2 linked regions of the Rudanella lutea DSM 19387 genome follow. The protein of the gene in region 1 interacts with the protein of each later gene in a pairwise test. Links are inferred from orthologs where the notes say so. Each region holds a gene or a part of one and is shown on either strand. Other genes may lie near its edges. The genes, in order: def and RUDLU_RS0115485.

Region 1 (3,116 bases):
CTATCCGTTTAAAGATGGCGCGTTTATCATGGCCATTCAGCAACAGGTACCGATTGTGCCCATGACGCTGGTGAACAACCACTACATCTTGCCCGACGAGTCGCCCATTCGGATGCGATGGGCCCCGGTCAAGGTTGTTTTTCACGAACCCATACCCACCGCCGGCCTTACGCCCGACGACCTCGAACGTCTGAAGGAACAGACGTTCCGTATTATTGATAACGAACTACACAGCCAGTGGGCTAAAACGATACCTTATGAAAGTCGATAAAGAGACCTTACAAAAAATTGCCCACCTTGCTCGTTTGGAGGTTCGGCCGGAGGAAGAAGCCGAACTGCTCAACAGCCTCAATGGCGTACTGACCTGGATGGAGCAACTGAACGAAGTCGACACCACGGGTGTAGAGCCGCTGATGCATATTTCACCCGACCTTAATGTACTGCGTAACGATGCGGTGGCCAATCATCTCCCCCGCGAGCAGGCCCTCGTCAATGCCCCTCAGCATGACGAGACCTTTTTCCAGGTGCCGAAGGTGATGGAATAATGGGTAGTAAATAATGGATAATGCGTAAGGGATAATGTGGTTTGGTTGAGCACAAGCCCATACCTCATTATCCATTACTCACTGTACATTATCTATTATTTATTACAAACTCATCTGCGTCGAGGTGGGCGGGGAATTTGGCCCGAAACTCGTTTAGCTCGTCGAGCGAGAGGGTTTGCTGATGCGCGGCAGGGGCTTCGTACTGTCTGAACAGCACCTCGCCTTTTGGGCTGATGATGGCCGAGCCACCGGCATAATGGTGCCCGTTGACATCGTCGCCAACCCGGTTGACACCCACCACATAACTCAAGTTTTCGATGGCGCGGGCTTGCAGGAGGGTGTCCCAGGGTTGTTGCCGTACCGCGGGCCAATTGGCTACGTACAACAGCAGGTCATACGCTTGTGGCGTGTTGCGGCTCCAGACCGGAAACCGCAGGTCGTAGCAAATAAGCGGGCAGATACGCCAGCCGCGCCACGTCCGAATCAGGCGCGACTCCCCCGCCTTGTACAGTTTGTCTTCTCCCGCCATCCTGAACAAGTGCCGCTTGTCGTAGGTAGCAAACTGCCCGTCGGGCTCCATCCAAAGCAACCGATTCACGTACTGCCCGTTGTCGCGCACTACATAGCTGCCCGTGACGGCGGCATTGGTTTGCGCGGCCATTTGCTGCATCCAGCGGTGGGTAGTCAGACGCGGAGCCTCGGCCACAGCAGGGGCCTCCATCGTGAATCCCGTTGTAAACATCTCGGGCAGCACAATGAGGTCGGTGGGCTGAGGCAGTGCAAAAATAGTCTCCTCCAGCGCGGCCCGATTCGCCACCGGGTCGTGCCAGTGCAGGGAGGTTTGGAGGAGGGTTACGTTCATCGTGGAAAGCGCATCCGGTAATCGACATCCACCTTTCCTTTGGTGATGTCGGCCAGTTTTTTCTTCAGCAACTGCCGTTTCAGGGGCGACAGGTAATCCGTAAAGAGTTTACCTTCGAGGTGGTCGTACTCGTGCTGGATAATGCGGGCCGCCATACCGTCGTACTCCTCTTCGTGTTCGTTCCAGTCGGTATCGAAGTACCGAATCACGACCACTTCGGGCCGGTACACCTCCGCCCGGATTCCCGGAATACTCAGACAGCCCTCTTCAAAACCCCATTCTTCACCGGTTTCATCGACAATTTCGGGGTTGATAAAGGTTTTCTTGAACCCTTCGAGGCTGGGGTCTTTATCGGCTTCTTCTTCGTCTTCATTGATGCCCGTTCCATCAACCACAAACATCCGAACGCCCTGCCCGATCTGGGGGGCTGCCAAACCAATACCCGACGACGCGTACATGGTTTCAAACATGTCGTCGCTCAATTTTTTTACATCGAGGGTGCCCGGTTCAATGTCTTTAGCCCGTTTACGAAGAACCGGGTCTCCGTAGGCTACAATAGGAAGGATCATAATTGAGAGTGATGAGCTATAAGTGATGAGCGATGAGCGACAACAATAGTTCATCACTCATCACTTATAGCTCATCGCTGATGTTGTTCCATAAATGATTGCAAAATGATTGCCGCGCTTACTTTATCGATGTTACCCGATTTTTCGCGTCGGTCTTTCTTTGTCGACCCGCTCGCAATCATGGCTTGCAAGGCCATTTTGCTCGTAAATCGCTCGTCGTGTAGATGAACGGGGGTTTCGGGAAAAGCGTTCTGCAAGGCCCGCACAAACGACTTTACCCGGGGTGTATTGTCGGTATCGGTTCCATCGAGCCGCTTCGGCATACCCACCACAAAGGCCTCAATCGGCTCGGTCTGCGCGTACTTTTTCAGGTAAGCCACCACCGTATGCGACGGAATGGTTTCCAGCGCCGATGCAATGAGTTGCAGGGGGTCGGTCACGGCAATTCCCGTGCGTTTGGCTCCAAAATCAATGGCAACGAGTCGTGGCATAGCGACACAAAGATACGGCGGTTTACGTGGTATGGCACCTACTTGTGACAAATGGCGCCTATTTTCACCCGTTCGGTTGCTACTTCTCCCCATAAATCTCCCTACTTTGCGGCCCAACTTCACCGGTTCGGTTGTTACGAAGAAAGCCCCAAACTCAACCTCTCATGCCCAAGATGAACTTTTGCCCGCAGTGCGCCAGCCCATTGGTGGAAGGAGAAGCAAGCGGCCGGTCGCGACTGATTTGCTCGAAACCCTGCGGTTATATTTTTTACAATAATCCGCTGCCGGTAGTTGGCGCTATAGTCGAGTACGATAACGACACCGTGGTACTTACCCAGAACATTGGCTGGCCCGCCCACTGGTTCGGTATTGTGACCGGGTTTCTTGAACAGGGCGAAGAGCCCGCTCAGGCCATTCTGCGCGAAATCGAAGAGGAGCTGGGGTTAACCCAAGCCGAAATCGTCGAGTTTCTGGGAATATACACGTTCTACCAGCGCAACGAGATTATTTTCACTTACCACGTACGGGCCACGGGCACTATCCGAATGGACGAAACGGAGTTGCAGGCCGTGAAACTCGTTCCGGTTTCGGAGCTGAAACCGTGGCCGTTTGGTACTGGCCCGGCCGTAAAAGAGTGGCTCGCCAAACG
Region 2 (3,258 bases), 1.7 Mb from region 1 along the record:
CCCACCCACAAACAAGCCGAAAAAAGCATAAACACCCAGGATCAGCAAAAACTGATGGTTTTTGTCGCCTGTTTGGCCTTGCCCATACCGACCCAGAGCCGTATAGCTCCGGCGGTTATCCATAGTCAGTTTAACCGCTACAATGGCCTGCAATGCCACCGGATCGGCCCCCAGAATGCGCCAAAGTGGAGCCAACGCTTTCACTAACTCAAACACAATTATTTTCATGGGCGGCTATTTGGTTAGGGTGTTGATGAACTCAGTAGCCACGCCTTGTTGACCCTCGCTACCCGTCAGTTGTCCAAACAGCTGCTCCAGCGAACCGCTGTGCTGCTGCTGTAGCTGAGCAAACGTACCATCGGCAATCACCTGCCCCTGATTGATGATAATGATCCGGTCTGAGATTTTCTCGACCACATCCATAATGTGCGAGCTGTAAAAGATAGTCTTGCCCGCATCGGCCAACTGACGGATAATCGCCTTCACCAATACCACAGCGTTGGCATCAAGGCCCGACAGTGGTTCGTCCAGAAAAATAACTTCGGGGTTATGAAGCATGCCCGCAATGAGCAGTACTTTCTGCCGCATCCCTTTCGAAAAGGTTGTCATTCGGGCATCAGCATAGCCACCCAGCTCAAACAGGGTGAGCAAATCATGGGCCTTGTAGCGAATGGTATCTTCATCCATACCGTACAACTGCCCGATGAAGGCCAGATACTCCAGCGGGGTGAGGGTATCGTACAGAGCCGCGTTTTCGGGCACGTAGCCAATCCGGCTTTTCACAGCTATGGGATCTTCTTTGACATCGTACCCCAATACCGACACTTGCCCCGAGAAATTAGCCAGCAAGCCAATCAGAATTTTGATCGTGGTTGATTTTCCGGCGCCATTCGGGCCAATATACCCAACCACCTGCCCTGCCTCCACCGTCAGGTCTATACCTTTCAGAACATGCGTGGAGCCGTAGTAATTATGCAACCCCTGAATCTGAATAACCGGATTGTTCATTTTGTGTGAATTATTCGCGCCCGAATGTTTATAAAGCCCCCGGAACAGCCGGTAGAACCCAGCCTCTTACGTCACTATTGCGCACAAAATAGCGAATAAACCGGTGCCCCAACATCCGCAGGGCTTATCGGTGCTCATTATGGGGCAGGCGGTCGGCAAAGGGGTTGGCTGGATGTAAAAAGCTGACCAAACAAAAAGCCCCGCTTCGGGAAGCGGGGCTTTTTGTTCATGCTATAACGACCGGTAACTAAACAGCCGCGGTCTCGGCCGATACCAGATCGTGTTTTACCAGATACTCGGCAATTTGTACGGCGTTGGTAGCGGCACCCTTGCGGAGATTGTCGGCTACGCACCAGAAATTGAGAGTTTTGGGCTGCGTTTCGTCGCGCCGAATCCGGCCTACAAATACCTCGTCGCGGCCGTGCGCCGTAAGAGGCATCGGGTACACCTTATTGGCAGGATCGTCCTGTACTACTACCCCTTCGGCATTGCGCAGGAGTTCAGTAACCTCGGCCAGATCAAATTCTTCTTCAAACTCCACGTTGACTGCTTCCGAGTGACCACCAATGGTCGGAATCCGAACCGTAGTGGCCGTTACCCGAATGTTGTCGTCGCCCATGATTTTTTTGGTCTCGTTGACCATTTTCATCTCTTCTTTGGTATAACCATTGTCGAGGAACACGTCGATATGGGGCAGTACGTTCAGATCGATGGGGTGCGGGTACACCTTGTCCACGCTGCTATCACCTTTTCGTTCTGCAAACAACTGATCTACAGCCGCTTTACCCGTCCCTGTAACCGACTGGTAGGTCGATACAACCACCCGCTTTACTTTGTACCGCTCGTGCAAGGGCTTCAGGGCCACCACCATCTGAATAGTCGAGCAGTTGGGGTTGGCAATGATTTTATCGTTGGCGGTCAGCACATTGGCATTTACTTCGGGCACCACCAGTGGTTTGGTAGGGTCCATGCGCCAGGCCGACGAGTTGTCGATGACAGTGATACCCGCTTCGGCGAATTTGGGAGCCAATGCCGTAGAGGTGCTGCCACCCGCTGAGAAAATCGCAATGGCCGGGCGGGCCGCAATCGCATCTTCAAAGCTCACGACCGTGTAGGGTTTACCCTTAAACTCGACCTGTTTACCCACCGAACGCTCAGAAGCTACAGGAATGAGTTCGGTGACGGGGAAGTTACGCTCTTCCAACACCTTCAGGATTTCGCTACCGACCAGGCCGGTAGCCCCAACGACTGCGATTTTCATAAAAATATACTTGATTTTTTGTGAATTTGACCGCTTAGACGGCCAAACGCAAAAATACGCCCGGATTATTGAAGGATTGTTATTGAGGCATTAAAATCGGCGTATTAGGGGCTAAACCCAGGACTTAGCGAAACCTGTAAACCCATTGGGGCGTCACACAAAACTGTAAAGGCACATCGGTTGGTTCAATATCGATGATTTCGGGCGACGGCTCAAACAGTGATAAGCCGACCGTCAGGCAATCGGGGCGGCATTCGGCCAGAAACCGGTCGTAGTAGCCCCCGCCGTAGCCAACCCGATGGCCGCGACCGTCGAAAGCCAGCAACGGCACAAAAACCAGGTCGAACTGATTACTGGGTACGGCTTGTGCGCTACCCACCGGCTCAGGAATTCCCCAACGGTTTTCAATAAGGGTTGTATGGGGTGTGAGCGGGTAGTGCGTAAGGGTATGACGTACCGGATCGGTGACCGACACACATACGTGCACCGCCGGGTGCTGGGCCCAGACCCGACGAACAATCGACCAGGTATCCACCTCGTTTTGGCGGGTAATCGGCAGAAAAATATGAATGTTTCCTCCGGCTAGCGGTAGCAGAGACGCCTGCACAATTTGCGCACAGATCGCTTCGCTCCGACGCGTCACTTCCTCAGCCGACAACGCCCGGCGCAGAGCCAGAAACTGCCCGCGAAGGTCCTGCTTCGTGGCCATTCCGCTTATTGTTCCAAACAGACCTGCATCCGGTAATCAAACGGATCGAAGCTATCCAGAAGCTTTTCGATAAAGCGTTTATCGTTGAGGTAAAACGTCAGGAAATTCTCGACCCGCTCCTGCAAACCGCCCCCCGGAAACAACTCTTGCTTTACAGCCAGCAACTGCCGCACGCCTACCTCCTGATTCCGCTCCTCGGCCCGGCGCATTTTTTTCTGCAACCGCTCCACGGCATTGGCAAACCGCTTGGTTTCGGCCAGTACGGCCCGTTCCAGCGTCG

Evidence for each region.
Region 2: the proteins of def (region 1) and RUDLU_RS0115485 interact in binary tests that used the Escherichia coli proteins (3 or more experiments, as listed by UniProt). The link is inferred for Rudanella lutea DSM 19387 from one-to-one orthologs.

What each region holds. Positions count from the first base shown.
Region 1 is NZ_KB913013.1:5,471,616-5,474,731, reverse strand. What follows is about bases 191-2,981. They hold def (peptide deformylase), read right to left. Parts: upstream 1,977-2,981; coding sequence 1,404-1,976; downstream 191-1,403. Other genes in these bases: RUDLU_RS0122450 (NUDIX domain-containing protein), read left to right, coding at 2,632-2,981; ruvX (Holliday junction resolvase RuvX), read right to left, coding at 2,048-2,467; RUDLU_RS0122465 (amidohydrolase), read right to left, coding at 634-1,407; gatC (Asp-tRNA(Asn)/Glu-tRNA(Gln) amidotransferase subunit GatC), read left to right, coding at 258-545; RUDLU_RS0122475 (lysophospholipid acyltransferase family protein), read left to right, coding at 191-271. In the rest of the region: more of RUDLU_RS0122475, read left to right, coding at 1-190; more of RUDLU_RS0122450, read left to right, coding at 2,982-3,116. UniProt on the Escherichia coli protein: Removes the formyl group from the N-terminal Met of newly synthesized proteins. Requires at least a dipeptide for an efficient rate of reaction. N-terminal L-methionine is a prerequisite for activity but the enzyme has broad specificity at other positions.
Region 2 is NZ_KB913013.1:3,742,471-3,745,728, reverse strand. The notes cover bases 263-3,195. They hold RUDLU_RS0115485 (aspartate-semialdehyde dehydrogenase), read right to left. Parts: upstream 2,270-3,195; coding sequence 1,256-2,269; downstream 263-1,255. Other genes in these bases: bshC (bacillithiol biosynthesis cysteine-adding enzyme BshC), read right to left, coding at 2,984-3,195; RUDLU_RS0115480 (5-formyltetrahydrofolate cyclo-ligase), read right to left, coding at 2,394-2,978; RUDLU_RS0115490 (ABC transporter ATP-binding protein), read right to left, coding at 263-1,008. Outside these bases: RUDLU_RS0115495 (hypothetical protein), read right to left, coding at 1-228; more of RUDLU_RS0115490, read right to left, coding at 235-262; more of bshC, read right to left, coding at 3,196-3,258.